Regions from separate parts of the Rhizobium sp. 05N49 genome, predicted to be linked through region 1. Evidence: predicted binding sites of a transcription regulator. Region 1 holds the regulator's gene; each other region holds the start of a gene.
The links. Region 1 encodes LexA, which represses DNA repair genes until DNA is damaged. Its sites were predicted from a motif close to TGTTCNNNNTGTGTTCNG; they were not measured.
Positions count from the first base shown of each region.

Region 2: the regulator LexA is predicted to act here: its motif matches at 5,479-5,496, upstream of AC1DF8_RS16935 (DUF5680 domain-containing protein).
Region 3: the regulator LexA is predicted to act here: its motif matches at 1,561-1,578, upstream of recA (recombinase RecA).

Region 1 covers NZ_JBFTME010000006.1:360,691-370,485, reverse strand. Annotated here, with positions in the region: gene AC1DF8_RS15410 (ComEC/Rec2 family competence protein) at 1-1,594, shown strand, start outside; gene lexA (transcriptional repressor LexA) at 1,575-2,300, opposite strand; gene AC1DF8_RS15400 (VOC family protein) at 2,496-3,383, shown strand; gene kdsA (3-deoxy-8-phosphooctulonate synthase) at 3,380-4,228, shown strand; gene AC1DF8_RS15390 (methyl-accepting chemotaxis protein) at 4,242-6,053, opposite strand; gene eno (phosphopyruvate hydratase) at 6,528-7,802, shown strand; gene AC1DF8_RS15380 (FtsB family cell division protein) at 7,948-8,268, shown strand; gene pdhA (pyruvate dehydrogenase (acetyl-transferring) E1 component subunit alpha) at 8,415-9,461, shown strand; gene AC1DF8_RS15370 (pyruvate dehydrogenase complex E1 component subunit beta) at 9,477-9,795, shown strand, end outside.
Region 2 covers NZ_JBFTME010000007.1:300,435-310,229, reverse strand. Annotated here, with positions in the region: gene AC1DF8_RS16950 (winged helix-turn-helix transcriptional regulator) at 1-177, opposite strand, end outside; gene AC1DF8_RS16945 (MFS transporter) at 322-1,719, shown strand; gene dnaE (DNA polymerase III subunit alpha) at 1,759-5,244, opposite strand; gene AC1DF8_RS16935 (DUF5680 domain-containing protein) at 5,557-6,018, shown strand; gene AC1DF8_RS16930 (ABC transporter ATP-binding protein) at 6,022-6,705, opposite strand; gene AC1DF8_RS16925 (lipoprotein-releasing ABC transporter permease subunit) at 6,761-8,065, opposite strand; gene proS (proline--tRNA ligase) at 8,082-9,404, opposite strand; gene AC1DF8_RS16915 (hypothetical protein) at 9,403-9,681, shown strand.
Region 3 covers NZ_JBFTME010000006.1:95,880-105,674, forward strand. Annotated here, with positions in the region: gene AC1DF8_RS14060 (pseudouridine-5'-phosphate glycosidase) at 1-500, opposite strand, end outside; gene AC1DF8_RS14065 (carbohydrate kinase family protein) at 531-1,475, opposite strand; gene recA (recombinase RecA) at 1,705-2,793, shown strand; gene alaS (alanine--tRNA ligase) at 2,944-5,598, shown strand; gene AC1DF8_RS14080 (LysE family translocator) at 5,684-6,316, opposite strand; gene AC1DF8_RS14085 (AraC family transcriptional regulator) at 6,551-7,402, shown strand; gene AC1DF8_RS14090 (glutathione S-transferase family protein) at 7,464-8,093, opposite strand; gene AC1DF8_RS14095 (NADP-dependent isocitrate dehydrogenase) at 8,538-9,749, opposite strand.

The DNA of each region.
Region 1 (9,795 bases):
CCGCTCCACTCTGCCGGGCGACACCGGGGCCTTTGCCGCTTCACTTGTCACCGATGAGAGACGAGCGATCTCGGATGAAACGACGGAGGCACTGCGGCAGTCCGGCCTTGCCCACATCGTGGCGATCTCCGGCCTCAATATGGCACTCTCCGCCGGTATCTTCTTTGTCGGGCTGCGCGTGATTCTCAGCCTGTTCCCCGGTATTGCGCAGGCGTGGCCGACCAAGAAGATCGCGGCTGCCGGTGCACTCGCTGCGGTGACGGCTTACTATCTGATCTCGGGTTTTGCCGTTTCAGCCGAACGCGCCTTCATCATGATGGCGATCATGCTGGTTGCCGTCTTCTTCGATCGGCCGTCGATCAGCCTCAGAAACGTGGCGCTGTCGGCTCTCGTGATCCTCGCGGTCTCACCATCGGAAGTGCTCGGACCGAGCTTCCAGATGTCTTTCGCCGCAACACTTGCCCTGGTCGCCGGATACGACCTCTGGAAAGGGCGGCCGATGCGGGAAAATGCCTTTGCCAAACTTCCGATCATGAAACCTTTCTTCATGGTCGGCGGCTTCTTCGGCGGCATTTTCCTGACGTCTCTCATCGGTGGGTTCTCGACGGCGCTGTTTTCGATCGAACATTTCCACCGGCTGACTGCTTATGGCCTGCCGGCAAATCTCGCGGCCATGCCGGTTATTTCATTCATCGTCATGCCGGCCGGCATGCTGGCGATGCTGCTGATGCCTTTTGGTCTGGATGGCTGGCTATGGCCGGTGGCAGGGTTCGGGCTCGACCTGGTGATCGCCATTGCAAAGGCGGTGGCGGGGTGGGGCGGCAATATAGATGTTGCCCGCTTACCCGGCTGGTACTTTCCGGCAGCCGTCTTCGGCTTCCTGTTGCTGACCTTGCTCAGAACCCGGTTGCGGCATATCGGAACCGTAATAATCACTGTTTCAACGTTCGCTGTTGTGTTGCTTCCATCAGAAGCGATGCCCGACGTCACCATCTCGGAAGACGGCAGCCTGGTCGCTCTAATCGACGGAGAGGCAATGGCTTCAAACCGTGAAAAGCCGCCAGCCTTCATTTTCGAACAATGGCAGAGGGCACTTGCCATCGAAGAGCATCAGAAGCCGGTTATGCTTCAAGCCACCAACACACCCACCGTGTCCGATGGCAAAAGATTGCAGCTGTCAACCGATCAACAGAATGAAGCCAGAGAGACAATGAGGCAGGCACTCGCCATCAGCCCAACGTCACGATTCTCTTGCCAAAAGCGCGCCTGGTGTACCGCCTTGCTGGGCAATGGAAAGAAACTGACTGTCATCGAAAACGCTGCCTATCTGGGGCCGGCCTGCGATACGGCCGATATTGTCGTAACTCCTGTCCGATTGCGCTTCGACCGTTGCCGTTCCGGCGCGCTGCTCTTTACCGCCGAGACGCTGCGCAAGTCAGGTTCTGTCGAGCTTCGCTTCACAGATAGTGGAATCGATGTCGCAACCGCATTCGGCCCATTGCAACGCCCCTGGATGCGCCACCGCGCCTATGACTGGCGCAGCGATACATTCGCAGACGCAAGCCAGTCACCGGTCAGTGATAGCGGCGAATGAGGCCGACGAGCTTTCCCTGAACCTTCACTCGATCCGGTGGGAAAATTCGGGTCTCATAGGCAGGGTTTGCAGCCTCGAGCGCAATCGATGCACCCTTGCGCCGGAAGCGCTTGAGTGTTGCTTCCTCGTCGTCGACGAGGGCAACGACGATATCACCCGGGTTGGCGGTGCTGCCATTTCGGATGATGACGGTGTCGCCATCGAAGATGCCGGCTTCGATCATCGAGTCGCCGCGAACTTCGAGCGCATAATGTTCGCCGGAGCCGAGCATATCGGCAGGAACGGTGATGTCATGCGTATTGTTCTGGATTGCCGAGATTGGCACACCGGCAGCGATGCGGCCCATGACCGGGACGGAGACCGAGTTGCCGTTATCGGCAGCGGGCGCTGGCTTTGCCGGAGCCGGCGCTGCAACGGGCTGCGGCTTGCCGAGGCTGCCTTCGATGACGCTCGGTGAAAAGCCGCGACGTGGCTGCAGGCTGGGGCTGTAGGCCTCCGGCAGTTTGATGACTTCGAGCGCGCGTGCCCGGTTCGGAAGCCGGCGAATGAAGCCGCGCTCCTCAAGCGCCGTGATCAGCCGGTGAATACCGGATTTCGAGGCCAGATCCAGCGCATCCTTCATCTCGTCGAAAGACGGAGGAACGCCCGACTCCTTCATCCTTTCGTGAATGAAAAGAAGGAGTTCCTGTTGTTTGCGCGTAAGCATGGCGTGCACCCCAGTCTTGAAACAAATCCAGAACGGACACTATATGTTCCATATGTGTTCCGCAAGTAGCTAAATTTTCGTAAAACTTCTGTCCATTCTGGTGAGAATTTTATTTTTCTCGCGCCCGGGCCTTCCCGGCCTTGTCTCGCAACACCTGCTGAAGCACATCTCCTTGTGACTGTTGGAGGGGACCTAATGAGCCAAGATACGCTTGCAATCGATCATCTCGTTTTGCCGGTTACCGATATCGACCTTGCCCGCGAAAGACTGGGCAAGCTTGGTTTCACTGTGGCGCCGGATGCCCGTCATCCTTTTGGGACCGAAAATGCCTGCGTTTTCTTTGCCGACAAATCCTATCTGGAGCCCCTGGGTGTCGCGAGCGTCGAAGAGAGCGAGGAGACAGCACACGATGGCAATGTGTTCACCGCCCGCAATCAGGCTTTTCGCTTCCGCTGCGGCAGCGAAGGACTGTCCGCGATTGCCTTTGCGACGGCAGATGCAAAGCACGAACATGCTCGATTCGTGAAGGACAGTATGAGTGCCGGTTCTGTGCTGCAGTTCGAGCGCCCTGTTAAAATGCCGGATGGCACGGAGAATATTGCCGGCTTCCGGCTCGCCTTCGCTGGCGACCTGCGGGCACCGGATTTCTTTCTCTTCGCAGTCGAACGCGTCAATCCGCTTCCTGCCAACCGGACCGCGCTTGAGACCCATGCCAATGGTGTCACAGGCATTGCCGAGATCGCGCTCGCGGCCCCCGAGCCGACAGCCTTCGGTGAGTTCGTTCGCTCCGTGGCAAAAGGCGCATCTACTGAGCTCACGAGTTTCGGGCTGGACGTGCCCACCGGAAACGCAAAGATCAGCCTGATGACCCCGGAAGGGCTGGAGGCTTATTTCGATCTTGCCACGTCGGATACCGATCGTGGTCTGCGCGGTCGGGCGATCCGCTTTGCTGTCGGCGATCTGGCCGTGACAGAAGCGCATTTGGCTGCTAACGGGGTGACCTATACACGCAAGGGTAACCGTATTCTGGTGAAGCCTGCGCCCGGCCAGGGCGTACTCTTCGCCTTTGAGGAAACATCATGAGCTCTACTACCAACTCCGTGGTGACGGTCGGCGAAGGCGCCGGTAAGGTCACCTTCTCCAATGCTTCACGCCTGTCGCTGATTGCTGGCGCTTGCGAAATGGAAAGCCGCGATCATGCGTTCATGGTTGCCGGCACATTGAAGGAACTCTGCGCCAAGCTTGGCATCGGGCTCGTCTACAAGACCTCCTTCGATAAGGCGAACCGGTCTTCCTTGTCGAGCAAACGCGGTGTCGGCCTTGAAAAGGGGCTGGAAGTTTTCGCCGATCTCAAGAAAGAACTCGGCATTCCGGTTCTGACCGACATCCACAACGAAGAACAATGCGCCGAAGTGGGTAAGGTCGTCGATATCCTGCAGATACCAGCCTTTCTGTCTCGCCAGACGGATCTCCTGGTCGCGGCTGCCAAGACCGGCCGCGTCATCAACGTCAAGAAGGGCCAGTTCCTGGCGCCTTGGGACATGAAGAACGTGCTCGGCAAGCTGAACCAGAGCGGCAATCCGAACATTCTGCTCTGCGAGCGCGGTGCGTCCTTCGGTTACAATACGCTGGTCTCCGACATGCGTTCACTGCCGATCATGGCGGCAACGGGCGCCCCCGTCATTTTCGACGCCACGCATTCAGTCCAGCAGCCTGGCGGGCAGGGGGAAACCTCCGGAGGTGAGCGGCAGTTCGTGGAGACGCTGGCCCGTGCAGCCGTGGCAGTCGGCGTTGCCGGTGTCTTTATCGAGACCCATCAGGATCCTGATAACGCCCCCTGCGACGGGCCGAACATGGTCTACCTCAAGGACATGCCGCGACTTCTCGAGAAGCTTCTCGCCTTCGACGCGATCGCCAAGGCCGCCTGAACAGCGGGCGGCATCAGGCTGCCGCGCGGGACGGGCGCTTTTCCTCCAGTGCGAAGCGGGAGAGCATGCGCCCGAGCTGGGACGCCTCGGTGCCGAGCTCCTGGCATGCGGCGTTCGTTTCCTCGACCATGGATGCATTCTGCTGGGTCACCTGATCCATCCGGTTGACGGCAGCGTTGACCTCGACGAGCGCGACCGACTGTTCCGAAGACGAGCGCACGATCGCTTCGATCAGCGCCGTCACCTGCAGCACCTGGCGGTCGATATCGCCGAGTGCCTCGCCGGTACGGTTGACAAGTGCAACACCCGCGGAAACCTGTCGCGACGACGTCTCGACGAGAAGCTTGATCTCCTTGGCGAGATTGGCGGAGCGTCCGGCGAGCTCGCGGACTTCCTGAGCGACGACGGCAAAGCCTTTCCCCGCGTCTCCGGCGCGTGCTGCCTCGACACCCGCGTTGAGCGCCAGAAGATTGGTCTGAAAGGCGATCTCATCGATGGCGTTGATAATATCGCCGATCCTGACCGCTGAGTCCTCGATCTTCTCCATGGCAGTCACTGCTTCACGAACAATCTCGGCGGAATGCGCCGCGCTCTCCTTCGTGGCTGACATCATCGCATTGGCTTCATGGGCCCGCTCCGAGGAGTTTTTCACCGTGACCGTGATCTGATCCAGTGCCGAAGCCGCCTGTTCGAGGGAAGCTGCCTGGCTCTCGGTGCGCTGTGCCAGATCATTGGTGCTGAGCGCGATTTCGCGCGAACTGTCGCCGACCGTATTCGTGGCGGCATAAATGTCTTTCATGGCATCGGAAAGAATGATGATGCTGGTGTTGAAGGTCTCGCGAAGCTTCTCGTAAGTATTGGCGAACTGCTCGTCGAGACGCACGGTCAGGTCGCCGCGTGAGAGACGTTCCAGGCCTGCGCTCAGGCTTTCGATAACGCGCTGGCGCGTGGCATTCTCCACGCTCTTCGATGCGTCCAGTTCGGCATCGCGGCGCATCTGTACCTGCCGTTCCTCGTCCTGCAGCGCGCGTATAGCGTTGCGTTCTTCTGCCGATTCGCGAAAGACCGTGACCGCGCGCGCCATTTCTCCGATTTCGTCGGATCGTCTGACATAGGGAACTTCGCGGGAATAGTCGCCGCTCGCAAGCACCGCCATATAATCGCGCATCGCCGATAGCGGCACGATTGCGCGCCGGCGGAACATGTAGAGCCCGACGACGATAATCACGAAGGAAAGCGCGGCGGCCGATAGCGTAACGGCGGAGAGCAGTTCCGTTTGATCCGCTGCCTGCTTTTCGGCGTCCATCTGGAAGGCGTTGGCCATCGCCACGAGTTCGTTTACGGCCGTTTCGTGAACATGAAAATTCGTAGCAAGCTTGGGGAGCGCCGATTCGATGGCGGCCTTGTCGCCCTTCAGGATTGCGGGTATCGCCTCCTCGTTCATGACCTGCCAGAACGCGTCACCCTTGACGAGAACGTTGTCGAGAAGCTTGCGCTTGAGATCGGCGCTGAGCGGCGTTTCGGACCAATATTTGCGGCGGTCTTCATAAGCCGACTTCAGAACCGTTTGGATGCGTTCGATATTGGCCTTTGCCGAGGCTGGCTGCTCGACGGCTTCGAGCGCGAGCATGTAGGGTTCGATGACATAGAGCGGCGGCGGGAGAATATCGGCGACAAGATCCTTGCCGTAGATGATCTGCTTATACATCAGCCCGTTCACACGAAGCATGTTGAGTGCGTAGTTCTGCAAGCCGATGGAGGTCACCAGTCCGAGGATGACAACGGCACCGAAAATGGCAAGGCTGCGTGCAATATTGAGTTTCATCTGTGCCCCATGTGAAATGCCGCCAAGAGAGTCGATAAAATCGCGTTCTGGTTGTTTTTGGCGCGAGGCTGCAGCTTTTCATCCCTGCCGTTCCGTATCGCCCCAAGGGCTGAAACGACTGACTTCTGAGGATCTCACACGGGTATTAAAATTAAGCCGGGATGGTTACCGAAGGCTGAAATCAAGGGGCATGTAACCGTCCAAAATTGGGGCTATTCCAGGGATTTTCAGCCGTGGGTTGCTATCGACGGTGGCGGCCTGCCAACATTCTGCCCGGATGGACTGTTTATCATCTTTCGATGGGTGGGATATGCTGACCGACGACTGCCGTTCCCTTCAAAACCCTGACATGAATGTGCTATAGGCCACGTCTGATGCGCTGCTTGAACGTGCAAAATTGCGGCATTGTAATTTGCGCACCTTCGATTAAGACGATTTCAAACGATTTATCCACCCACCGAGCAGGAAGAGACCATGACTGCAATTACCGATATCATCGCCCGCGAGATTCTCGATAGCCGTGGTAACCCCACCGTCGAAGTCGACGTCTATCTCGAAGACGGCAGCATGGGCCGTGCAGCTGTTCCCTCGGGTGCTTCGACCGGCGCGCACGAAGCCGTAGAAGTCCGCGATGGCGGCAAGCGTTATCTCGGCAAGGGTGTTGAAAAGGCTGTCGAAGCTGCCAACACGGAAATCTTCGACGCGATCGGCGGCATCGATGCTGAAAACCAGATCCAGATCGACAAGATCATGATTGAACTCGACGGCACGCCAAACAAGTCGCGCCTCGGCGCCAACGCCATCCTCGGCGTTTCGCTTGCTGTCGCCAAGGCTGCAGCGCAGGCTGCCGGCCTGCCGCTCTACCGTTACGTCGGCGGTGCCTCCGCAAGCCTTTTGCCGGTCCCGATGATGAACATCATCAACGGCGGCGCCCATGCCGATAACCCGATCGACTTCCAGGAATTCATGATCCTGCCGGTCGGCGCAGATTCGATCCGCGAAGCCGTCCGCATGGGTTCGGAAGTTTTCCACACGCTGAAGAAGGAACTGGCGGCACAGGGCCACAACACCAACGTCGGTGACGAAGGCGGCTTCGCACCGGGCCTAAAGAGCGCTCCGGAAGCCCTCGATTTCATCATGAAGTCGATCGAGAAAGCCGGCTACAAGCCGGGCGACGACATGTGCCTCGGCCTCGATTGCGCCTCGACCGAATTCTTCAAGGACGGCAAGTACGTACTGGAAGGCGAAGGCCGCACGCTCGAGCCAGGCGCCATGGCCGAGTACCTGGCAGAACTCGCTGCCAAGTATCCGATCATCTCCATCGAAGACGGCATGGCTGAAGACGACTGGGAAGGCTGGAAGACGCTGACCGATCTCGCCGGCAAGAAGTGCCAGCTGGTTGGCGACGATTTGTTCGTCACCAATTCGGCTCGCCTGCGCGACGGTATCCGCATGGGCGTCGCCAACTCGATCCTGGTCAAGGTCAACCAGATCGGCTCGCTGACGGAAACGCTCGATGCCGTCAACACGGCGCACAAGGCGGCCTACACCGCCGTCATGTCGCACCGCTCCGGCGAAACCGAGGACTCCACGATCGCCGATCTCGCAGTTGCCACCAACTGCGGCCAGATCAAGACCGGCTCGCTGTCGCGCTCGGATCGCCTTGCCAAGTACAACCAGCTGATCCGCATCGAAGAAGGTCTCGGCCCGCAGGCTCAGTACGCCGGCCGCTCCATCATCCGCGCCTAATACGCGCTTGTAAATCAGCCATTTGGAACCCGCGCTCCGGCGCGGGTTTTTTGTTGAGTCTGGCCGGGAGTCGCTCAGAGTCAACGAACGGTTAATCTCTGCGCGCTAGATTGAAATGATTGGTAATGCGTTAGAGCATGCGTGTATGTGGACAAAGCATCATAAGAAGAGAAAGACAGGTCGCTTCGTCATTCCGGCCATGACGGTCGCCTTCCTCTCCTATTTCGGTTATCATTGCATTCACGGTGACTATGGTCTGCGTGCGACGGAGGCGTTCGAGCGCCAGCGTGTCGCGCGCGAGAAGGAACTGGCTGTGCTGAAGGCCAAGCGTGAGCATCTGGAGGCGCAGGTTGCGCTCTTGAGTGACGGCTCGCTGGACAAGGATATGCTCGACGAAAAGGCGCGGTATCAGCTCAACATGTCGCGCGCGGACGAGATCGTCATTTACAATCACTATCGCAATTAACCGAATTTGGGTTAATCTAAAATTCTTATTGTTTATCAATAATTTAACGGCGAATATGAGCCATGCAATTATGGCATTGCTGTGGTCATTTTTCTTCCCTATGGTACGCGCCACCTGAGAACCGATAAACCCATAGGGAGGGTTGAATGGCGTTGCGCAAAACCGCGACCGTTTCCAGCCGCAAAAATAGTGCGAAGTCTGCAGCCAAGGCATCGAATGGCGGCCCTGTCGCCGATTTCGATCGCGATGAAGAGCTGAAGGCCTATCGCGAGATGCTGCTCATCCGCCGTTTCGAAGAAAAGGCGGGCCAGCTTTACGGCATGGGCTTCATCGGTGGTTTCTGTCACCTTTATATCGGCCAGGAAGCTGTCGTCGTCGGCATGCAGATGGCGCAGAAGGAAGGCGATCAGGTCATTACCGCCTATCGCGACCATGGTCATATGCTGGCTACCGGCATGGAAGCCCGTGGCGTCATGGCGGAACTGACCGGGCGTCGCAACGGCTATTCCCACGGGAAGGGCGGTTCGATGCACATGTTCTCCAAGGAAAAGCATTTCTACGGCGGCCACGGCATCGTCGGTGCCCAGGTTTCGCTCGGAACGGGCCTTGCCTTTGCAAACCGTTATCGCGGCAATGACAGCGTCTCGATCGCCTATTTCGGTGACGGTGCTGCCAACCAGGGTCAGGTCTACGAGAGCTTCAACATGGCTGCTCTGTGGAAGCTGCCGATCATCTATATCGTCGAGAACAACCGCTATGCCATGGGCACCTCGACGGCGCGTGCTACCGCGCAGTCGAACTATTCGCTGCGCGGTTCCGGCTTCGGCATTCCCGGCATCCAGGTCGACGGCATGGATGTTCGCGCCGTCAAGGCTGCTGCCGATGAGGCGCTCGAGCACTGCCGCTCCGGCAAGGGTCCTATCATTCTTGAAATGCTGACCTATCGTTATCGCGGTCACTCCATGTCCGATCCGGCGAAGTACCGCACCAAGGAAGAAGTGCAGAAGATGCGCTCCGAGCAGGATCCGATCGAGCAGGTTCGCCTGCGCGTGATGGAAAAGGGCTGGGCGACCGAAGACGATCTCAAGGCGATCGACAAGGAAGTCCGCGATATCGTTGCCGACAGCGCCGATTTCGCCCAGGCCGATCCGGAGCCGGATGCATCCGAGCTCTATACCGACATTCTGCTCTAATCGGGGAGGGAACCCATGCCTATCGATATCCTCATGCCCGCCCTTTCTCCGACGATGGAAGAAGGCACGCTGTCCAAGTGGCTCAAGCAGGAAGGCGACAAGGTCACTTCAGGTGACGTGATTGCCGAAATCGAAACCGACAAGGCGACGATGGAAGTCGAAGCCGTTGACGAAGGCGTCATCGGCAAGTTGCTGGTTCCGGCCGGCACTGAAAACGTCAAGGTCAATGCCAAGATCGCCGTCCTGTTACAGGATGGCGAATCCGCCGACGCGATTTCCGCAGCCCCGGCTGCCGCTCAGCCGGCTCCAGTTGCCGCCCCTCAGGTCGCGCAGG
Region 2 (9,795 bases), on a different contig from region 1:
AGTAAAGCGCAAAGTGCGCTTTTCCAGCAGGGCGATGACCAGCAGCGACCATTTATCGGCGATGCGATCCAGAATCTGGCGCACCTCGCACTCCTGTCGCGCATCCCATTGATGGATGTCGTAATCGCGGTCGGTGCTGCAGCAGTCACTCGGTGAGTTTGAAGTGCCTTCTTCCATGGGTTCGAACAATGCCCTACCTTTTCCTTGGTTACAATAGGGAACCGAGGATCAATATGTAACCATCTTCGCTCTTCCCTGCCCTCTACCGACAAGGAATCCATGATGTCTACAAGTCCTCCCCTGACAGCGGAGCGTGGAAGAATGAGCGCCGGTGCCGCCGGCATGCTCGCGGTACTCTGCGGCGCGATCTTTCTCGAAGGCGTCGATGCGGCCATGCTCAATGTCGCGCTGCCCTCGATCCGGGCCGACCTCGGTCTTTCGACCACGACGCTCAGCGCCGTGGTTTCTGCCTATGTGCTTGCCTATGCCGGGCTGATGCTGCTCGGCGGGCGCGTCGCGGATATGTACGGGAAGCGCAAGGTCTTCCTGACGGCGCTGACCGTCTTCCTGCTCTTCTCCGGCCTCGGAGGCTTTGCGAGCGAAGGATGGATGCTGCTGACGGCCCGCTTCGTGACGGGTGCAGCCGCCGCCTTCATGACACCTGCCGGCCTTGCACTCATCAATGGCAGTTTTCCCGAGGGACCGCAGCGCAACCGGGCGGTGCTGATCTATGCCGGCACTGCATCGGCCGGCTTCTCCCTCGGCCTCGTCATCGGCGGGCTTCTATCCGCAATCGGCTGGCGATGGGTGTTCTTCGCGCCGGTGATCTTCTCCGCCATCCTGCTGGTTGCCGGTATGAAGCTGATCGCGGAGGACAAGGAGGTTACAGCCCCGCGCCAGAGGTTCGATGTTGCCGGCGCGGTCACCCTGACCGGCGCCATGCTGCTCGCCGCCTACGCGCTGACCCGGCTCGAGCATGCGACGAGCGACCTCACCTGGACACTGGCAGCAGCAGGGGCGAGTGCTGTGCTCTGGGTCGCCTTCATCCTCATCGAACGCAATTCGCGGGCGCCGCTGGTCCGCCTCGGGATCTTCCGGTCATCGGCATTGCTGCAATCCAACCTCGGAGCGATGCTCTTCACCGGCGCCTTCTTCGGCTTCCAGTTCATCGTCTCGCTCTACCTGCAGGAACTGCTCGGTTGGTCCGCCTTCGAAACCAGCCTCGCCCTCATCGTCATTGGCATGGATGCCATCCTCGCACCGCTGCTGACGCCCTTGCTCGTGGAGCGCTTCGGTAATGGACGTGTCGTGCTCGGCGGCTTCGCCCTTGCCGTCGCAGGCTACGCGCTCTTCCTCGACATGGGGCTCGACTGGACCTATGCGGCGATGCTGCCCTCGACAATCCTGCTCGGCCTCGCCTTCTCGCTCGGCTATGGGCCGCTGACGATCATCGCAACCGACGGCATTGCCGAACACGAACAGGGACTGGCGAGCGGGCTGGTGAATACGTCCTTCCAGTTCGGTGCGGCACTCGGCCTTTCCGCCGTCAGCGCTGTCGGCACTCTGGCGCTCGGCGACGGCGAAAGCCCATCCGAACGGCTGGACGCGCTGCGCACCGCACTTCTGGTGCCGGTCGGAGGCACGCTGATCGGTACGGCAATCATGGGCTTCGGCAGGTGGCGCTGCTCCGGTCTGTCCGGCCGGCCGCAAACCGGCTGACAAACAAGGGCGGCCGGCGCATGCCGGTCGCCCTTTTCATTAGACGAGTTCGACGTCGACGATGCCGGGAGCGGCCCGCAATGCGGCGGCGATCTCCGGCGTGATGCGGTATTTGTCCTGCAGTACGACTTCGACCTCGCGCTTGCCCTCCTCCTTGATCACGATGAAGGAGACCAGGCCATCGCCCCTGGCGTTCAGATGCGCAGCAACGGCGCGCAGCGGGCCGGAATCGCGCACATAGACGCGCAGCGCCTTCTGCATCTGCAGCGATTTTTCCTCCAGCGACTGGACGGTCTGCAGACGCAGGCTGACGCCTTCCGGCCGCTCTTCGCCAATAGCGGTAATGACGAAGGATTTTCCGGGCTCCAGCACGTCACGATACTGGTTCAGCATTTCGGAGAAGAGGACGGCTTCGTACTGACCCGAGGAATCCGAAAAGACGATGATGCCCATCTTGTTGCCGGTGCGCGTCTTGCGCTCCTGCTTGGAAATCACCGTCCCTGCCAAGCGCCCGTTCGCAGCACCCTGCTTCACCGCCGTGGAGAAATCCGCGAAAGTCTGCACGCGCATCTTCTGCAGGATGTTGTTGTAGCTGTCGAGCGGATGGGCAGTCAAGTAGAAGCCCAGGACCTGGAATTCCTTGAGCAGCCGCTCGGAGGCGAGCCAGGGCGAGAACGGCGGCAAGGCGATCTTTTCCGGACCTGAAGAGAGCGCTCCGCCGAAGATATCGGACTGGCCGCTGAGCTTGTTTTCCTGGGCGCGCTGCGCATAGCCGAGCACACGGTCGAGACCAGCCGAAAGCTGGGCGCGATCCAGATTGAAGCAGTCGAAGGCGCCGGCATAGATGAGGCTTTCCAGCACGCGGCGGTTTACCTGGCGCGGATCGATGCGCAAGCAGAAATCCTCGATGCTGGCAAAAGGTTTGTCGCCGCGCATTTCGACGATGTGATCCACCGCAGATTCGCCGACGCCCTTGAGGGCCGCAAGCGCGTAATAGATGCGGTTATCGCCGGTCTCGAACTGGCGGAAGGAGGTCTGGACGGAGGGCGCGATCACCTCGATGCCCAGGCGCTTGGCATCCTGGCGGAAGTCGTTGACCTTTTCCGTGTTCGACATATCGAGCGTCATCGACGCGGCCAGGAACTCGACCGGATAATGCGCCTTCATAAAGGCCGTCTGGTAGGAGACGATGGCGTAGGCGGCGGCATGCGACTTGTTGAAGCCGTAGTTTGCGAACTTCGCCAAGAGTTCAAAGATATTGTCGGCCTGCGGCTTCGACACGCCGTTCTTGACCGCGCCGACGACGAAGCGCTCGCGCTGCTGGTCCATTTCGGCCTTGATCTTCTTACCCATGGCGCGGCGCAGAAGATCGGCTTCGCCAAGCGAATAGCCCGATAGGACCTGGGCGATCTGCATCACCTGTTCCTGGTAGACGATAACGCCCTGCGTTTCCTTGAGCAGATGGTCGATCGTCGGATGGATCGATTCCAGCTCTTCATCGCCATGCTTGCGGGCATTGTAGGTCGGGATGTTTTCCATCGGACCCGGACGATAGAGCGCGACCAGCGCGATGATATCCTCGATGCAGTCCGGCTTCATTCCGATCAGCGCCTTGCGCATGCCGGCGCTTTCCACCTGGAACACGCCGACGGTCTCGCCGCGCGACAGCATCTCGTAGGTCTTCTTGTCGTCGAGCGGGATCTTGGCGAGATCGACCTCGATGCCGCGCTTCCTGCAGAAATCGACGGCGACCTTGAGCACGGTCAGCGTCTTCAGGCCGAGGAAGTCGAACTTCACGAGGCCGGCCTGCTCCACCCACTTCATGTTGAACTGCGTGACCGGCATGTCCGATCGCGGATCGCGATACATCGGCACGAGTTTCGACAGCGGGCGATCGCCGATCACGATACCGGCGGCGTGGGTCGAGGCGTGGCGATAGAGGCCTTCGATCTTCTGGGCGATATCGAGCAGGCGGGCGACGACAGGCTCTTTGGCGGCCTCTTCCTGCAGCTTCGGCTCTTCCTCGATCGCCTTGGAAAGCGGCGTGGGGTTTGCCGGATTGTTCGGCACGAGCTTGCAGATCTTGTCGACCTGGCCGTAGGGCATTTCCAAGACGCGGCCGACGTCGCGAAGGGCGGCGCGTGCCTGCAGCGAACCGAAGGTGATTATCTGCGCCACCTGCTCGCGACCATACTTCTGCTGCACGTAGCGGATCACCTCTTCACGGCGATCCTGGCAGAAGTCGATATCGAAGTCCGGCATCGAAACGCGTTCCGGATTGAGGAAGCGCTCGAAGAGCAGTGAGAAGCGTAGCGGATCGACGTCGGTGATCGTCAGCGCATAGGCGACCAGCGAGCCTGCACCCGAGCCGCGGCCCGGGCCGACCGGAATGTCATGCTGCTTGGCCCATTTGATGAAGTCGGCAACGATCAGGAAGTAGCCGGGGAACTTCATGCGCTCGATGACGCTCAATTCGAATTCCAGCCGCTCGCGGTAATCCTTCTCTTCGTAACCTGCCGACATCCCAAGCTCGGCGAGGCGCATGTCGAGCCCCTCTTCCGCCTGCCGGCGAAGCTCCAGCGCCTCGGCGCGTTCGGCCTCTTCAGGATCGGCGGTGGCGCCGGTGAAGCGCGGCAGGATCGGCTTGCGGGTCTTCAGAATGAAGGAGCAGCGTCGAGCGATCTCGACCGTATTCTCCAGCGCTTCCGGCAGATCGGCGAAGAGCTTTTCCATCTCCGCGCGGCTCTTCAGGTAGTGATCCGGGGAGAGTCGGAAACGGCTGTCGTCGGAGACAATGGCGTTGTGGGCGACCGCCATCAGCGCGTCGTGGGCGTCATAATCGTCGCGCGTCGGGAAGAAGGCTTCATTGGTCGCGACCAGCGGAAGATCATGCTTGTAGGCAAGGCCGATGATCTTCTGTTCGTGCCGCTTGTCGTAAGTGCCATGGCGCTGCAGCTCGACATAGAGCCGGTCGCCGAAGATGCGCTTCAGCGTCAGCAGCCGCGTCTCCGCCGCGGCGGCGTGGCCGTCCTTGAGCGGCATGTCGATCGGCCCGGTCGAGGCGCCCGTCAGCGCTATCAGACCTTCCGTCCCGATCTCATCCAGCCATGAGGCACGGATATGTATTGTCGAATTGCCTTCGCCGCCGAGATAGGCACGGCTGACGAGATCGACCAGCCGTTCATAGCCCGCATCCGTCGCAGACAGAAGCACGATGGACGGCAGCTTGACCAGCGCCTGCTGGCCTCCCCGCTTTTCGGTTTCGAGGCCGTCTTCCATGTCGATCGACACCTGACAGCCGATGATCGGCTGCAACCCGTCATCCATCGCCTTCTGGGAAAACTCCAGGGCGACGAAGAGATTGTTGGTATCTGTGATGGCAATCGCCGGCTGATTATCGCCGGCCGCCTTGTACAGGATCTTCTTGAGAGGCAATGCGCCTTCGAGAAGTGAATAGGCGGAATGCACCCTCAGATGGACGAAGCCCGGCGTTTCGCCGATCGCACCCTGTTCCGCATCCGCCATGACATGCCCTTCCAACTGCATCAATGAAGAATGCGCATTGTCGGCATTGAAGGCGATTCTGTCCAGAAAAAGTCCCGCTTCAGGACCGCATGGCAGCCATGCGGTCCCCTGAAATCTTACATTGCCATGACAATCAGCGAGAAGCTGGCAACGAACATTGCGATGGAGGTGAATGCTGCGATATCACGGATCATGTCAGTCATTTGGCTCTCCTTTGCTCTTATGTTTTTAATTTGTTCCATGTATGTTCTATTGTCAACAGGTTTACCCCCCGCTTCTGCGGGACATGGTTAACATCGGAGCAGAGGGACTATGGACGTTCTGGAACTCAATAGCTTCATTGTCGAAGCCAAATCGCAGACATATGTCGCCGGCGCCAAGTCGCAGCCGTCCTATCGGATCGGTGCCCACGATATCGGTTACAAGCGCGGCATCTGGCGTTATCTCGACAGCTATTTTGGCGGTACGGACTTTGCCGGCCAGGAAGTGGTGTGGCTGGAGGAAAAGCCGGTGTGGGCGATGAACTATTTCGGGCGCATCATCGAACCGGGAATCATCGACTTGACCATTGCCGGCACTGTCATCTGCGCCGCGCTATCACAGCTCTACAGGCAAGGCCGCTTTCTCGGCGGAATGGTTCTCGATCACGCGCTGGGACACTATGTCGATAGTAGCGAAGGCGATTGCACACATTTCCGCGGCCACGAATTTATTCTCGTGGACGGCCTGAAGGCCTATGAGCTCGATTATCGCGGCGGGCTGATTATCCCCTGAGAATCAGAAATCCACGACCTTGCCGTCGGCGATCGTCACGCGCCGGTCCATGCGCCGGGCGAGCTCGTGGTTGTGGGTGGCGATCAGCGCGGCAAGGCCGGACTGTCGCACCAGCGCCTCAAGAGCGTCGAAGACATAGCTGGCGGTTTCCGGGTCGAGATTGCCGGTCGGCTCGTCGGCCAGAAGCAGGCTCGGCGCATTGGCAACGGCGCGCGCGATTGCCACGCGCTGCTGTTCACCGCCGGAAAGCTCGCCCGGGCGATGCACGCCGCGATGGCCGATGCGCATGTAATCAAGAAGCATCTTTGCCCGTTCGCTCGCTTCCTTCCATGAGAGGCCGGCGATGAGCTGCGGCATCATGATGTTCTCCTGTGCAGAGAATTCCGGCAGCAGGTGATGGAACTGGTAAACAAAGCCGATCTCGCCGCGGCGGATGGCGGTGCGCTTGTCATCGGAAAGGCCATCACAGGGGCGGCCGTTGACCACTACCTCGCCGCCGTCAGGATGCTCCAGCAGCCCTGCGACATGCAAAAGCGTCGACTTGCCGGTGCCTGACGGCGCCACCAGCGCCACCATCTCACCGCTCGACAGAGTGAAATCCGCACCCTTGAGAATGGTCAGCAGCGTTTCGCCCTGTCCGTAATGGCGTTCGACGCCCGAAAGCTTGAGAACGACGTTGCGTTTCATGAATGCGGCATTCCTTGGATTGGGCCTTGGATCGTGCATGACCTTGAATCGGGCCTTATTCGTAGCGGAGGGCCTGGACGGGGTCGAGGCGGGAGGCGCGCCAGGCCGGGAAGATCGTCGCGATGAAAGAGAGCGTCAGCGCCATGACGACGACGGAGATCGTTTCACTCACATCCATTTCCGCCGGCAGCTGGCTGAGGAAATAGAGCTGCGGATCGAAGAGCACCGTGCCCGAAACCCAGGAGAAAAACTGACGGATGGATTCGATGTTGATGCAGACGAACACGCCGAGCAGCACGCCGGCGATCGTGCCGACAATGCCGATAGCAGCCCCCGTCATGAAGAAGATCCGCATGATGGCGCCTGAACTTGCGCCCATGGTGCGCAGGATCGCGATATCGCTGCCCTTGTCCTTCACCAGCATGATGAGACCGGAGATGATGTTGAGCGCAGCGACGAGCACGATCAGCGTCAGGATCATGAACATCACGTTCCGCTCTACCTGCAAGGCGGAGAAAAAGGTCTGGTTGCGCTGGCGCCAGTCGGTGATGGCGATCTGCCGGCCGGCTGCTTCCTCGACTTTCGGCCTCAGATTGTCGATATCGTCGGGATTGTTGACGAAGAGCTCGATCGACTGCACCAGCCCGTCGGCATTGAAATAAAGCTGCGATTCCTCGAGCGGCATGTAGATGATCGAAGCATCATATTCCGACATGCCGATCTCGAAGATCCCGGAAATCTTGTAGGATTTGATGCGCGGATTGACGCCCATCGGCGTCACATCACCCTCCGGTGACGTGAGCGTAATCAGGTCTCCGACGCGCAGTCCGAGCTGATCGGCCATACGGCTTCCGACGAGAACGCCATCGCCAGCGGCAAATCCCACCATGTCGCCGGACTTGATGTTGTCGGAAACCGTCTTCAGCTTGGTCAGATCTTCAGCCCGCGTTCCACGCACCAGCGCACCTGTGCTGCCGCCGGTCTGCGAGGAAGCCAGCACCTGGCCTTCCACCAATGGCAGCGCCATCTTGACGCCGGGTACGGCTTCGAATTTCTTCACGAGATCGGCGTAGTCGGTGAAGGGACCGTCGACCGGCTGGATGATCATGTGGCCGTTGATGCCGAGGATGCGGGAGACCAGTTCCGTGCGGAACCCGTTCATGACGGCCATGACGATGATCAGCGTCGCAACGCCCAGCATGATGCCGACGAAGGAGAAGCCGGCAATGACCGAGATGAACGCCTCCTTGCGGCGGGCGCGCAGATAGCGCCACGCCACAAGGCGTTCGAAGGTGGAGAATGGCTTGCCAGCCGGACCCAAGCCGGATTTGAAACTCCGGTCCACTGCTGCCTCTGCCATTTCGCCTCCGTCTTTCCTAGGCCACGAACCTGTTGATCGCCGCTTCGATGGTCATCGTTTCGCGGGCGCCGGTTTTGCGGTCCTTCACTTCCACCTCGCCGTTCGCGACCGCCCGCGGACCGGCAATGATCTGGTATGGCACGCCGATCAGGTCGGCGGTCGCGAATTTGGTACCGGCACGGTCATCCGTGTCGTCATAAAGCACGTCCTTGCCCGCCTTGGTCAGCGCCGCGTAGATCAGCTCGCAGGTGCCGTCGCAGGCCTCGTCACCGGCCTTCATGTTGATGACCACGACATCGAAGGGTGCGACCGACTCCGGCCAGATGATTCCGTTCTCATCATGCGATGCTTCGATGATGGCGGGAACAAGGCGTGTCGGGCCAATACCGTAGGAACCCATGTGAACGAAGTGTTCCTTACCGTCAGGACCCTGCACCTTTGCACCCATCGGCTCGGAATACTTGGTACCGAAGTAGAAAATATGGCCGACCTCGATACCCCGTGCAGAAAGACGCTCGCCTTCCGGAATGGCGTTGAAGGCCGCCTCATCGTGCATTTCCGAAGTCGCGGCATAAAGCGACGTCCACTTGTCGAAAACTCCCTTCAGGCCTTCGACACTGTCGAAATCGGTGCTTTCAGCGGGAATGTCGAAATTGACGAAATCCTTGTGGCAGAAAACTTCGGACTCGCCGGTATCAGCTAGAATGATGAATTCATGGCTGAGATTGCCGCCGATCGGGCCGGTATCGGCGCGCATCGGAATGGCGCGCAGGCCGAGACGATCGAAGGTGCGCAGATAGGCGGCGAACATCTTGTTGTAGGAATGTTCCGCACCTTCGCGTGTCAGGTCGAAGGAATAGGCGTCCTTCATCATGAACTCGCGTGAACGCATCGTGCCGAAGCGCGGACGGATCTCGTCACGGAACTTTAGCTGGATGTGATAGAGATTGAGCGGCAAGTCCTTGTAGGACTTGACCGAAGACCGGAAAATATCCGTGACCATTTCTTCGTTCGTCGGGCCGTAGAGCATCGGACGGTCCTGGCGGTCCTTGATGCGCAGCATCTCCTTGCCATAGGCGTCGTAACGGCCACTCTCCTGCCAGAGCTCGGCCGACTGCAACGTCGGCATCGAAAGCTCTATGGCGCCCGCGCGGTTCTGCTCTTCGCGGATGATGTTGTTGACCTTGTCCAGCACCTTCTTGCCCAGCGGCAGCCAGGAGTAGATGCCCTGCGATTGCTGGCGGATCATGCCGGCGCGCAACATCAGCCGATGGGAGACGATTTCCGCCTCCTTGGGATTTTCCTTGAGGATGGGGACGAAGAAGCGGGACAGACGCATGGCGGATTCCGGTACAGTTGAGACGCCGCTTACCCAAGCGGAATCGACGGTCTTTGTTAAAGATGGGAGCGTTCATAGCCGCTTCGCGGCGGGAAAGAAACCCGCGACCGACGTGAGCCGCCTCCCGCTGACGCATGTTAGCGCCTACAAATTCAGTAGACGTGAAAAAGCGCGTATTTATAAGGGCTTGAAGGTAAATCTTGTCAACAGAAAAATTTTGCGTGACTGTAGCAAAAATGCAAAAAAACCTAATGACAAAGCACAATCTTTGAGCTAGTTTTAGCTCACAAAACAGGCAGGAAGGTTAAATTCTTGCCGAACTCGCGGTCAAGTCTTGGGAGGATCAGATCTTAGGCGCGCTTGTCGCTGCCCCGGTAACGGTTAAGGATCA
Region 3 (9,795 bases), 260 kb from region 1:
ATCGCCTTGGCGCCGGCACAGACGACGATGACGCCGGTGCGGGCCAGTTCTTCCAGGTCGGCGGAGATGTCAAAGGTTTCTTCGGCACCGCGATGCACGCCGCCGATGCCGCCGGTCGCGAAGACCTTGATGCCGGCGCGTGCCGCGGCAATCATCGTGGCAGCGACAGTCGTTGCACCGGTGCGGCGCTCGGCGATCGCGAAGGCGATATCGGCGCGCGATACTTTCATCACGTCCTTGGCCTTGGCGAGCTGTTCCAGTTCGGCGGCCTCCAGGCCGATATGCAGCGTGCCGTGGATCACGGCGATGGTGGCAGGCACGGCACCCTGGTCGCGGATGATCGCTTCGACGCTGCGCGCCATTTCGATATTGCCGGGGTAGGGCATGCCGTGGGTGATGATAGTCGATTCGAGCGCCACGATCGGTGCGCCGCGCTGCTTGGCGGCGGCCACTTCCTTCGAATAGGAAATCGGCAGCAGGGGCGAGATTGGTTTGGTCATGATCCGTATCCGTTTATCGATGTTGCCGCTTCATTGCAGAATTCTGGCCGCCGGGACAAGCGAAAGCATGTCGCGGAGAAGATCGGGCGCGAGATTTTCGTTCACCGCATGCCGCGATTGAACGGTGAGTGCCGCCGCCGCAGCGCCGTGACGAACGGCCTCTTCGAGCGGATGGCCGCGCATCAGCGCAGACAAAGTGCCTGCTGCGAGCGAATCTCCCGCACCGGTGACATCGGCCACATTGTCAGAAATCGGCGGCTGCAGGAGAAGTGCGCGACCGTTCTTGAAGGCGACAAGCTCGCGCTGGCCGCGGGTGACGACCGCGCCGCCGATGCCGATGTCACCGAGCAGCGACGGCCAGCCGGCAGCGTCGTCCGGCCGCTTGCCGGTGAGGGCTGCAGCCTCGGCCTCATTCATGAAGAGATAGTCGATGCCTCCGAGGCAGGGCAGGAGACGCACGACCTTGGCCGGTGAAATGGCAATTGCCGCGACCGGCTTGCCGAGCGCCTTGGCCCTTGCAACGATCGCGGCTGCCGTTTCCTCCGGCAGGTTGGCATCGAAGAGGATGAAATCGGTGGCAGCGAAAGCATCGCGCACCCAGCGGATCGACAGGCGGCGCGGCACGAAGAAGCGGTAGAGTTCCATGTCGGCGAGCGCGATGACGAGATTGCCGTCCTTCTCAATGATCGCCGTATAGCTCGGCGTCTTGCGGTCGAGGAAGACGAAAGGACGGTCGTTGATGCCGGCAAAGTCGGCCGCCTCGCTCACCATCTCGCCGATCGGATCGCCGCCGCGCGGGGAGATCATCGTCACGTCGAAGCCGAGACGGGCAAGATTGCGGGCCGCGTTGAAGCCGCCGCCGCCCGGTTCCTCGAACCATGAGCCGGGGTTGCTGGCCCCCGGTGCCGTCTCACCGGCGATACGGCCGCGACGATCGATATGGGCGCCGCCGAGGACAAGAATCTTGCCGCTCATTTCTGCACCTCGAAAGCGAATCGAATGCGGCGCAAAGCGGCAGGATTCAGTGCCTGCGGGACATTAAGCCGTTGCTTTGCATCGATAAAACAAAAATAGAACACAGGCCGTTTTACCTTTTTCTTTCAATTATTTGCAACCCCATTGCGAAATAAGAACAAATCAGGTACAAACTTCGCATCAGCGGCGACATTGCTAGAGCAGCGTCAATAACCTAAAGGTGGATCGAATGTCTCAGAATTCATTGCGGCTCGTAGAGGACAAATCGGTGGACAAAAGCAAGGCGCTCGAAGCGGCACTCTCACAGATCGAGCGGTCGTTCGGCAAGGGCTCGATCATGAAACTCGGCTCGAACGAGAACATCGTCGAGATCGAAACGGTTTCCACAGGTTCGCTCAGCCTCGATATCGCCCTCGGCATCGGCGGTCTGCCGAAGGGTCGCATCATCGAGATCTACGGTCCGGAAAGCTCTGGTAAGACGACGCTCGCGCTGCAGACGATTGCCGAAGCGCAGAAGAAGGGCGGCATCTGCGCCTTCGTCGATGCCGAACATGCACTCGATCCGGTCTATGCCCGCAAGCTCGGCGTCGACCTGCAGAACCTCCTGATCTCGCAGCCCGACACCGGCGAACAGGCGCTCGAAATCACCGATACGCTGGTGCGCTCCGGCGCGATCGACGTTCTCGTCGTCGACTCTGTGGCAGCGCTGACGCCGCGCGCCGAAATCGAAGGCGAAATGGGCGACAACCTGCCGGGCATGCAGGCCCGCCTGATGAGCCAGGCGCTGCGCAAGCTGACGGCTTCGATCTCCAAGTCGAATACGATGGTGATCTTCATCAACCAGATTCGCATGAAGATCGGCGTCATGTTCGGTTCGCCGGAAACGACGACAGGCGGTAACGCGCTGAAGTTCTATGCCTCCGTCCGCCTCGACATCCGCCGTATCGGCCAGGTCAAGGAACGCGAAGAGGTCATCGGCAACCAGACGCGCGTCAAGGTCGTCAAGAACAAGATGGCGCCTCCCTTCAAGCAGGTCGAATTCGACATCATGTATGGCGAGGGCGTTTCCAAGACCGGCGAACTGATCGACCTCGGCGTCAAGGCCGGCATCGTCGAGAAGTCGGGCGCCTGGTTCTCCTACAACAGCCAGCGTCTCGGCCAGGGCCGCGAAAACGCCAAGATCTTCCTGCGCGACAATCCGGATCTCGCCCGCGAGATCGAAACGGCGCTGCGCCAGAATGCCGGCCTGATCGCCGACCGCTTCCTGCAGAATGGCGGCCCGGATGCCGGCGATGATGCTGGCGATGGCGACATGTAATCCAGCCTAGCACATAACGAATTCGAACCGGCCGCATTCCCTCACGAGAATGCGGCCGGTTTTGTTTGTTGCTGGACAGTGGCAAGGTCGGACGATRAAAGCCGATGGATTTAATTTTACCTGCCTGCTGGCAGCATCGAAGGGCATGAAATGAGCGGTGTAAACGATATCCGGTCGACCTTCCTCGACTACTTCAAGAAGAACGGCCACGAGATCGTTCCATCGAGCCCGCTCGTGCCGCGCAATGACCCGACGCTGATGTTCACCAATGCCGGCATGGTGCAGTTCAAGAATGTCTTCACCGGTCTCGAAAAGCGTCCCTATTCGACGGCGACGACCTCGCAGAAATGCGTGCGCGCCGGCGGCAAGCATAACGACCTCGACAATGTCGGCTACACTGCCCGCCACCTGACCTTCTTCGAAATGCTCGGCAACTTCTCCTTCGGCGATTATTTCAAGGAGAATGCGATCGAGCTTGCGTGGAAGCTGGTCACCGAGGGCTTCGACCTGCCGAAGAACCGGCTGTTGGTCACTGTCTATTCCGAGGACGAGGAAGCTGCGACGCTCTGGAAGAAGATCGCCGGTTTCTCCGACGACAAGATCATCCGCATCCCGACCTCTGACAATTTCTGGCAGATGGGCGATACCGGTCCTTGCGGTCCGTGCTCGGAAATCTTCATCGACCAGGGCGAGAATGTCTGGGGCGGCCCTCCCGGTTCGCCGGAAGAGGATGGCGACCGGTTCCTGGAATTCTGGAACCTCGTCTTCATGCAGTTCGAACAGACCGAGCCCGGCGTTCGCAACCCGCTGCCGCGCCCGTCGATTGATACCGGCATGGGCCTGGAGCGCATGGCTGCCGTGCTGCAGGGCGTCCAGAGCGTCTTCGACACAGACCTGTTCCGCACGCTGACCGGCACGATCGAAGATGCCGTCGGCGTCAAGGCCGAGGGCAGCGCCAGCCACCGCGTCATCGCCGACCACCTGCGTTCGTCCGCCTTCCTGATCGCCGACGGCGTGCTGCCGTCGAATGAAGGCCGCGGCTACGTGCTGCGCCGTATCATGCGCCGCGCCATGCGCCATGCCCAGCTTCTCGGCGCCAAGGAGCCACTGATGTACCGGCTGCTGCCGACGCTGGTGCAGGAGATGGGCCGCGCCTATCCGGAACTTGTGCGCGCCGAGGCGCTGATCTCCGAGACGCTGAAGCTTGAGGAAAACCGTTTCCGCAAGACGCTGGAGCGCGGCCTGTCGCTTCTCTCGGATGCGACGGCCGATCTCTCCAAGGGCGATATGCTGGACGGTGAGACCGCCTTCAAGCTCTATGACACCTACGGCTTCCCGCTCGACCTGACGCAGGACGCGCTGCGCGCCCGCGAAATCGGCGTCGACATCTCGGGCTTCACCGATGCGATGGAGCGCCAGAAGGCCGAGGCACGTTCGCACTGGGCAGGTTCCGGCGAGAAGGCGACCGAAACCGTCTGGTTCGAACTCAAGGAAAAGCACGGCGCGACCGAATTCCTCGGTTACGACACCGAGACGGCCGAAGGTGTGGTGCAAGCGATCGTCAAGGACGGTGCCGTCGCGAATGAAGCCAAGACCGGCGACAAGGTGCAGATCGTCGTCAACCAGACACCGTTCTACGGCGAGTCCGGCGGTCAGATGGGCGATACCGGCGTGATCTCTTCCGACCACGGCAAGATCGAGATTTCGGATACGCAGAAGAAGGGCGAGGGCCTGTTCGTGCATCTGGGCACCGTGATCGAAGGCGTGGTCAAGGCCGGCGAGCCTGTCGCGCTGACGGTCGATCACGCCCGCCGCTCGCGCCTGCGCGCCAACCACTCGGCAACCCATCTCCTGCATGAGGCGCTGCGCGAAGTGCTCGGCACCCACGTTGCCCAGAAGGGTTCGCTGGTCGCGCCCGAGCGCCTGCGCTTCGACGTTTCGCATCCGAAGCCGATGACGGCAGAAGAACTCAAAGTCGTCGAAGAGATGGCCAATCAGATCGTGCTGCAAAATGCTCCGGTCACGACCCGCCTGATGAGCGTCGACGATGCCATTGCAGAAGGCGCCATGGCGCTCTTCGGCGAAAAATACGGCGATGAAGTGCGTGTCGTGTCGATGGGTACGGGTCTGCATGGCGCCAAAGCCAACAGGCCTTATTCGGTCGAACTCTGTGGCGGCACGCATGTGTCGGCAACCGGCCAGATCGGTCTCGTGCGCATCCTTGGCGAAAGCGCCGTCGGCGCGGGCGTTCGCCGTATCGAAGCCGTAACCGGTGAATCGGCCCGCGAATATCTCGCCGAACAGGACGAGCGCGTTAAGACGCTGGCCGCGTCGCTGAAGGTGCAGCCGTCAGAAGTGCTGTCGCGCGTCGAAGCGCTGATGGATGAGCGCCGCAAGCTCGAAAAGGAACTGGCGGATGCCAAGCGCAAGCTCGCCATGGGCGGCGGGCAGGGCGGTTCTTCCGATGCCGTGCGCGAGGTCGCCGGCGTCAAGTTCCTCGGCAAGGCCGTGACCGGCGTCGATCCGAAGGACCTCAAGGGGCTTGCCGATGACGGCAAGGCGAGCATCGGCTCCGGCGTCGTGACGCTGATCGGCGTTTCCGACGATGGCAAGGCCAGTGCCGTCGTGGCCGTGACGCCCGATCTCGTCGGCCGTTTCAGCGCTGTCGATCTGGTGCGCGTCGCTTCTGCTGCTCTCGGCGGCAAGGGCGGCGGCGGCCGTCCCGACATGGCGCAGGCCGGCGGCCCAGATGGTGCCAAGGCTGACGAGGCGCTTGAGGCCGTTGCGGCCGCACTCGCAGGCTGAGCATTCGCCTGACGACAGGTCAAAATCAAACCGGCTGCGAGATCATCGATTTCGCAGCCGGTTTTGTTTTCGGCACGCCCTGCGGTCAGTTTCTCGTCTGCAATGCGAGGCGGCAGGCGAGGCCGGTGAATACGCCAGCCAGGATATATTGCGGCAGCTTCGGGAAGCGGCGCATCGAGCCCAGACGCGAGCGGATCTGACTGCCGAGCAGGATGACTGCGCCGTTGACGACAAGGCCGATACCGTTCAGCACGCTGGCGAGCACCAGCATCTGCACGCCCATCGAACCGCCCTCGGCATTCACGAATTGCGGAAAGAGCGCGATGACGAAGAGCGCCATTTTCGGATTGAGCAGATTGGTCGCAAGACCGGCAAAGAAGATGCGCCGTCCCGATAGCCGCCTCAGCGTCGAGGCCGGCACAAAGGTGGTGCTTTCGGAACGGATCGTCTTGTAGGCGAGATAAAGCAGATAGAGGCAACCGGCCCAACGCACGGCCTCGTAGGCAACGGGCACGGCCACGAGGAGCTGCGAAAGCCCGAAAGCTGCGGCAAGCGCGTGGCAATAGGTGCCGAGAGCAATACCGGCATAGGTTAGAAATCCGGCTGTGCGTCCCTGGCTGATACTGCGCGAGGCAATCAGCAGCATATCGGGACCGGGCGTCGCAGTGAGCACCAACGCTGCGGCGGCAAAGAGTATCAATGTAGAAAAGTCCGGCATCAGTCTTCCTCTTGGGTTCGAGCCGGAATTCCGGTCTACGCAGGATTCGCTCCCAGCACCAGGCTTTTCCGAAAGTATGAATCGATTTTCGGAAAAGCCTGGCGCGTAGATTCAAAGAGTTAGAGCGTCCTTTGTGCGTCCGAATGGACGCACGGCGCTCTAAGGTTCAAGTCAGCAGGATTTGTCAAATCGGGCTATGCTTTGGTGAGCCGATCGATTTGCAAAGGGTTTGACATGGTGGGTGAAACGGCATGGGCGCTCTACGAGAACCGTCTGAGACGGGTCTCGGCCTATATCCACGATCATCTCGACGAGGATCTGGATATGGAGCGGCTGGCCGAAATCGCGTGCCTGTCGAGCTATCACTGGCACCGGATCTACAGGGCGATTTACGGCGAGACGCTGGCGGCAACCGTCAAGCGGCTGCGGCTGCATCGCGCGGCGGGCGATATCGTCCGTACGGATCTTGATGTCAGCGAGATTGCGAAGCGATCAGGCTATCCCAATCTCCAGTCCTTCAACCGCATCTTCAAATCGGTCTATGGAATGCCGCCGGCACGCTACCGGAAAGAGGGAAGCCACACGCAGTTCCAACCCTCACGCACCGGAAAGGCGCAAGCCATGTTTGATGTCACCCTGAAAACCATCCCGCAGCTCGAGCTCATCGGCGTTCCCCATACCGGCTCCTATATGGAGATCGGCAAGGCCTTCGAGACGCTGTTCGGCACGCTCTATGCCCGTGGGCTCGCAAAGTCGGAGATGCGCATGATCGGCGTCTATCTCGACGATCCCGATCTCGTGCAGCCCGAGAAGCTGCGCTCTGTCGCCTGTGTCGCAGCAGGAGAGGAGACGACCGCCAATGCGCCACTGGAGCGACGCATGGTGGAGGGCGGCGATTATGCCGTGCTGCACCACAAGGGGCCTTACGCCGATATGTACAAGGCCTATCAGTGGCTCTACGCCCAGTGGCTGCCCGCGTCCGGCCGGCAGATCCGGGATCGCGTGATGTTCGAGGAATATCTCAACAATCCGCGCGAAGTCGCGCCGACCGAATTGCGGACGGATATCTACATGCCGCTGGCGTAAACGGCTCTTTTCTGTACGCATTCCGGACGCAAAACCGCTACGCACTTTTGCTGGAATTGCTTCAGGCCGCCTGCATCGCCTTTGCCGCTTCTTCATCCAGCGCCGTTGCCCGCTTATAGGCATCGCGTTCGGAAAGCCGGCCGAAATAATCGACGAACGCCTGGCGCTTTTCGATGCTGCCGAAGGCAAGACCCCAGCCGATATGCGAACCGACATAAACATCGGCAGCGGTATAGCGCTTGCCGGCAATATAGGGGGAGGCGGCCGAAACCGCCTTTTCCAGCGTGCCCATGACATCACCGAACGAGCCGCAACCTGCCATGCGCAGCCGCTCCTGCGGAATTTCGAAGCCGAGCGCCTTCAAGGTGACGGACGCTTCCAATGGCCCGGCGGCGAAGAACATCCAGCGGTAGTAATCGGCTCGCTCATCCGCCTGCGGGCCCAACCCTGCCTGCGGAAACGTGTCCGCAAGATACGCACAGATTGCCGCGCATTCCGTCACGATCGTCTTCCCATGACGGATCGCCGGCACCTTGCCCATCGGGTTGACGGACAGATAGTCCGGTTCCTTCATCGTCCCGCCGAAGGTCAGGACTTCGGTATGATATGGTATGCCGGTTTCTTCCAGCATCCACCGCGCTATCCGGCCGCGCGACATCGGATTGGTGTAGAAGGTGATTTCCTCGGTCATCCTGCTTTCCTCTCTCCCAAGCTTCTTTCGTAGCGCTGGCGCGGGAGATTTCAACCCTTGGAGAAGGCGGCGCCTTCACTGCCGCGCGGGAAATGACCTCTGTCGCCGGCGCTGCGTCAGGGCCGGCGGTCCGGCCGGGAAGGGATCGCCAGCGCTGATTGTAGTGCAGGGTCTGCGTCTCGAGCAAAGCAAGATCAAGGTAAAAGACAATCATATCCTGGCCCTCGCGGCGCGCGAGAAGCCTTAGAAGCTGCAGGAATTCGGGGACAAAACTCTTCTTGGCCATCAGAACCTCCATGCCTAGGCGAGTTTCTGAATAGGCTTTGCAACTTACGCGAGGCTTGCCTTTGAAAGGCGTTGCTAATTTAGTATCCATGAGCACCGAGCCGGCAACAAAAAACCCGGCACAATGGCCGGGTTTTTCGATCTCTATCCTGACAGGGCTCAGGCCATTGCAGCCTGCAGGTTCTGGTCGATCTTGTCGAGGAAAGCCGTCGTGGAGAGCCACGGCTGATCCGGGCCGATGAGCAGCGCCAGGTCCTTGGTCATGAAGCCGGCTTCGACGGTATCGACGCAGACCTTTTCCAGCGTCGAGGCGAACTTTGCGAGTTCGGCATTGTCGTCCAGCTTGGCGCGGTGTGCGAGACCACGGGTCCAGGCGAAGATCGAAGCGATCGAGTTCGTCGAGGTTTCCTGGCCCTTCTGGTGCTGACGGTAGTGGCGGGTGACCGTGCCGTGAGCGGCTTCGGCTTCAACCGTCTTGCCATCAGGCGTCAAGAGAACCGAGGTCATCAGGCCGAGCGAACCGAAGCCCTGGGCAACGGTGTCGGACTGGACGTCGCCATCGTAGTTCTTGCAGGCCCAGACATAGCCGCCGGACCACTTCAGAGCGGAAGCGACCATGTCGTCGATCAGGCGGTGTTCGTAGGTGATGCCGGCTTCCTTGAACTGATCCTTGAATTCGGTCTCGAAGACTTCTTCGAAGATGTCCTTGAAGCGGCCGTCATAGGCCTTGAGGATGGTGTTCTTGGTCGACAGGTAGACCGGCCACTTGCGCATCAGGCCATACATCATCGAGGCGCGGGCGAATTCGCGGATCGACTCGTCGAGGTTGTACATGGCCATGGCAACGCCGGCGCCCGGCGCGTTGAAGACTTCCTTCTCGATGACCGTGCCGTCTTCGCCGACGAACTTGATGGTCAGCTTGCCCTTGCCGGGGAACTTGAAGTCGGTGGCGCGGTACTGGTCACCGAAAGCGTGACGGCCGACGACGATCGGCTGCGTCCAGCCCGGGACGAGGCGGGGAACGTTGCGGCAGATGATCGGCTCGCGGAAGATGACGCCGCCGAGGATGTTGCGGATCGTGCCGTTCGGGCTCTTCCACATTTCCTTGAGGTTGAATTCCTTCACGCGGGCTTCGTCCGGCGTGATGGTCGCGCACTTGATGCCGACGCCGTACTTCTTGATGGCGTTGGCGGCATCGACCGTGACCTGGTCGTTGGTGGCGTCGCGGTTTTCAACCGAGAGGTCGAAATAGTCGATGTCGAGGTCGAGATACGGATGGATCAGCTTGTCCTTGATGAGCTGCCAAATGATGCGAGTCATTTCATCGCCGTCGAGATCGGCGACGGGATTGGCGACCTTGATCTTCTTCATGTATCTGCCTCGTAAGCTAGGAAAGGGACAGCTGTCCCGGGTGGGT